DNA from 2 places in the Flavobacterium pasteuri genome. Region 2 is predicted to be linked to the other one. Evidence: riboswitches for the same ligand, from Rfam matches in the RefSeq annotation. Region 2 holds a riboswitch; the other holds the start of a gene.
The links. Region 2 has a riboswitch for S-adenosylmethionine ahead of ACNQF6_RS09755 (alpha/beta fold hydrolase). Riboswitches for the same ligand answer to the same signal wherever they lie in the genome.
Positions count from the first base shown of each region.

Region 1: it holds a riboswitch for S-adenosylmethionine, as region 2 does, so the genes downstream of both, ACNQF6_RS10660 (Na+/H+ antiporter NhaC family protein) here and ACNQF6_RS09755 (alpha/beta fold hydrolase) in region 2, are expected to answer to the same signal.

Region 1 is NZ_JBLVPN010000006.1:140,546-142,754, forward strand. Features, by position in the region: gene ACNQF6_RS10660 (Na+/H+ antiporter NhaC family protein) at 1-973, opposite strand, end outside; SAM-I-IV-variant riboswitch at 1,028-1,124, opposite strand; gene ACNQF6_RS10665 (hypothetical protein) at 1,252-1,674, opposite strand; gene sucD (succinate--CoA ligase subunit alpha) at 1,891-2,209, opposite strand, start outside.
Region 2 is NZ_JBLVPN010000005.1:267,205-269,413, forward strand. Features, by position in the region: gene ACNQF6_RS09750 (hypothetical protein) at 401-610, shown strand; SAM riboswitch class I at 842-979, shown strand; gene ACNQF6_RS09755 (alpha/beta fold hydrolase) at 1,058-2,020, shown strand; gene thrA (bifunctional aspartate kinase/homoserine dehydrogenase I) at 2,040-2,209, shown strand, end outside.

The sequences.
Region 1 (2,209 bases), on a different contig from region 2:
TTTTACTTTTAATTCTTTTTTTAATTTGAACTAATAAATACGTTATTCCACCCGCTTTATCTACCATAGCTGCTAAACCTCCAGTAAGCATTGACAATAAGAAAATATCAGTCATACTGGTAAAGCCTTCATATATCTTTTGAGTGAACTCCATTAACGTAAACGAACCACTAAAATAACCTATGATTCCTGCCAATAAAGTTCCAATAAGCAATGTTGAAAATACATTAACACCTACTACCGCCAATACTATTACTAATATATAAGGTACAATTGCAATCCAGGAAAAATCATTTTTTGCAATGGAAACAGTCACAATATCTGAGTTTAAACCAAGATAAAAGAAAACCATAATAGTCAAAATTGCAGCAGGAAAAGCAATAAATAAGTTAATCTTAAACTTATCTTTTAGGTCACATCCCAATGACTGCGTTGCTGCGATGGTAGTATCAGAAATCATCGAAAGATTATCTCCTAACATAGAGCCACCTAATAAAGCGCCTGAAATTAAAGGTAATGAAGCACCGCTTTTATCAGCTAAAGCGACAGCTATCGGGCCAATAGCTACAATTGCACCCACTGATGTTCCTGTAGCAGTTGATAAAAAAGAAGCAATCAAGAAAATCCCTAAAGGAAAATAAGCAACATCAATAGTATTTATCCCAAGATTCACCACAGCATCAACACCGCCCATTGCTTTACTTACTACTGCGAAGGCTCCTGCTAGCAAATAAATTAAACACATGGTCATGATCTTACTTTCACCACATCCCGCAATCAATGTAGCAACTTTTTCATCAGTAGTGGATTTGAAAAGTAAAAAGGCTGCTATGATACCAACTACAACTGCCACTGGCGATGGAAAAGCATAAAAATCATTCAGAACAATTCCTGCTCCTAAAAAAGTAAAAATAAAAACCAATAAAGGAATCAAGGCAAAGGCATTTCCTTTTTCTTTTGAAAATAAAGTCATAAAAATAATTTAAAATTAAAAATTATGACGAAAAACAAAGCTAAATATGGGAATGTAAACAACATTTTTTCCAAAGGATTTGGCTTATCGTTTTAGCACCTTGCTTGTTGTTGCAGGTTGCTATCCTATTGCAGGATTCGTGATAACGGGTGCAAAAGTAATTAATTATTTATGAAATTAGCCTAATTTTATTCCAAAAAAAGATAATTCAAAAAAAGCGCCACATGAAAAATGTAGCGCGATTATAATTAAGATATTAAAAGGTAGACTTTAAATAATTAAAAAGCTACATTCCATCTTGGCAGTCTTCCATTTTCGTCAAGGAAGTTTTGTAAAACTTGCCCTTCTGCGAATGTTGGAATCACTTTAGTTTTATCATTAAATGTTTCATACCAAACCACTTCAAGTGTGCTGATATCTTCAATTTTCATTTGTGCTGGCCAAGAATATTTTCTTCCAGTTTTAGCAAATTGGTGTCCTTCTACAATTTTATCCTTCAGTCCACCATTTTTAATTTTCAAAGTTCCGTTGTTTTGAACAGTTCCAGTAGAACCAACCATAATTAACTCCTTTTCATCTCCAACAGAGTAAACTAAAAATACTCCAGATCCTTCTGATGCGTTGCAAACTTCTGCTAAACTATCTTCTGTAGTAAATGAAAACTGATTGGTAACTTTGAATTTTTTTAACTCTTTGTACATATTATTTTATTTTAATTTGAATTGGCTTTGACAAAAAAATACCCCACAAAATCGTGAGGTCCATTAGAAACCATTCGTTTATGTTTATTCTTATTACAATTGAATCTGCAAAAACAGAAATATTTAATAAAGTGCAAAGATATTTCTTTAATTCAATTAATAATAAAAAAGCCCCACAAATTGTGAGGCTTTTAAAATATTTAATAAGAGTTTAGATTAACCTAAAACTTCTTTTACTTTTTTACCAATTTCAGCTGGAGAATCTACAACGTGAATTCCACATTCTCTCATGATTTGCTTTTTAGCTTCAGCTGTATCGTCAGAACCTCCAACGATTGCACCAGCATGTCCCATTGTACGTCCTGGAGGAGCAGTAACTCCTGCAATGAAACCTACAACTGGTTTACGGTTACCATCAGCTTTAATCCAATGAGCAGCATCAGCTTCTAATTGTCCACCAATTTCACCTATCATTACGATACATTCTGTTTCTGGGTCATTCATCAATAATTCAACTGCTTCTTTTGTAGTTGTT
Region 2 (2,209 bases):
AATGTGTGTAATATGTCAAAAGCCATTCAGGAAAAGTCCTGTGGGTCGTGTATTGCTTAAATTTAAATTAAAATTTATATAGCAAAAGCCTCCCAAGAAAATGGGAGGCTTTTTTTTTGAACTCTATTTAGCTGAAAATAAAACAACATTAATCATAGAATGAATAACCTGAAAATCCAGAATACAAATAATTTTAAAGTCAAAAATATGATTTGCGCCAATGCCATTATGTGCGTTCGTGTCTGTTGATTCCAAAAGTATAAGTTATAACACAACTTAAAAAACCCTTTTGGATACGTATCTAAAAGGGTTTTTTCATTCAGATTAGTTAAAAAACATAGAAAATTTCAGAAATCAAAAAATAATTTAAATCAAAACTAACATCGTAAATTCAAATAGTATGAGCACATTAAAAAATTTCCCGAAGACATTACGGTTACTAAAAGGCTTTAGTTTCAGAACCAAAACAGAAAAAGAAATCGATTCAAATAATGAATTGACCAATCCAAGATTTGAAATATCAAAAAATGATCCTTTGGCGCAAAAAATAGTGCCGAGTTCATTACTGTTTCAAATGTATTCAAAAGAAAATGAAGAACTTTTTATTTAAAAAAGTGATGGTTGTTTTAGGTTTTGAATCTTTGATGGTAAATCTCAAATTATGATTTCGACGAAAGATAAAACCCTAATATGGTGTTTTCACTTTCGTCGGGATAATAATTGTACGTGCGATTTTTTCAAGTCAATTTGCAATAAATCAATTAGAACCAATTTGATAAAAATTTGGTTGTTTAAAAAAATAGTAGTTAATTTGTGCCTTTAAGTTCAAAAACGTATTGAAATGTTATAAAGAAAGGCAGAGGGATTAGACCCGATGAAGCCTTAGCAACCCTTCGATTTATCGAAGAAGGTGCTGCATTCTACCTTTATTCTATCCCGAAACTTCGGGATATTTCAGAATCTAAAGGAAAGATAACACAAAGAATTCTTCTAGTTCACTTCTAGCTTTCTTTCTAATATTTCCAGACACAAATCAAAAATCATAAAAGATTTGAAATTGGAAAATAAACCAACATCTATTACCGTACAAAATTTCATCACCGAAAGTGGGGCTTTTTATGCTACCATAAACTTAAGTTTTCAAGTTTTTGGACCAGCTTTACATACAGCTCCCATTGTTTTGGTAAATCATGCATTGACCGGAAATTCCCAAGTTGTGGGAGACAAAGGTTGGTGGAATGATTTAATTGGTGAAAACAAAACCATTGATACCAATACATATACAATACTGGCTTTTAATGTTCCGGGAAATGGTTTCGATGAAGCTATCATTGAAAATTATTCAGATTTTAATACCAGAGATATTGCCAGAATTTTTATTGAAGGCATTCGTTTTCTTAAAATTAAACAGCTTTATGCCATTATTGGCGGTTCTGTTGGCGGAGGAATTGCTTGGGAATTGGTTGCATTGGAACCAAAAATCACACAACATTTAATTCCTATTGCAACCGATTGGAAATCGACAGACTGGTTAATTGCCAATTGCTTTTTGCAAGAGCAAATTCTCAAAAATTCTTCAAAACCTATTGAAGATGCTCGAATTCATGCCATGCTTTGCTACAGAACTCCAGAATCTTTTACTGCAAAATTCCAGAGAACCACTAATGAGGAATTAGCGATTTTCAATGTAGAAAGCTGGCTAGGTCATCATGGTAAAAAGCTTCAAAAACGTTTTCAAATTTCGTCTTATAAAATGATGAATCAATTGTTGAAAACGATAGATATTACCAGAAACAGCAATTCATTTGAAGAAATAACGTCAAAAATTGAAGCTGATATTCATATCATCGGAATCAATTCAGACTTGTTTTTTACTGCAAATGAAAATAAAGCAACTTACGAGGAATTAAAAAAATATAAAAATAATGTCACCTATCAGGAAATAGTTTCCATTCACGGACACGACGCTTTTTTGATAGAATACAAACAATTACACAATTTGCTTCAGGATATATTCTAAGCCAAAAAAACACAACACAATGAAAATATTAAAATTTGGAGGTAAATCTTTATCGAATGGCGACGGAATAAATAAAGTAGTTGCAATTATTACCGACAAAGTAAATCAAGGAGAAGAAATTGCAATTGTAGTATCGGCACGTGGAAATGCTACAGATGAATTAGAAGAAATTTTAGGTATTGCTTCTAA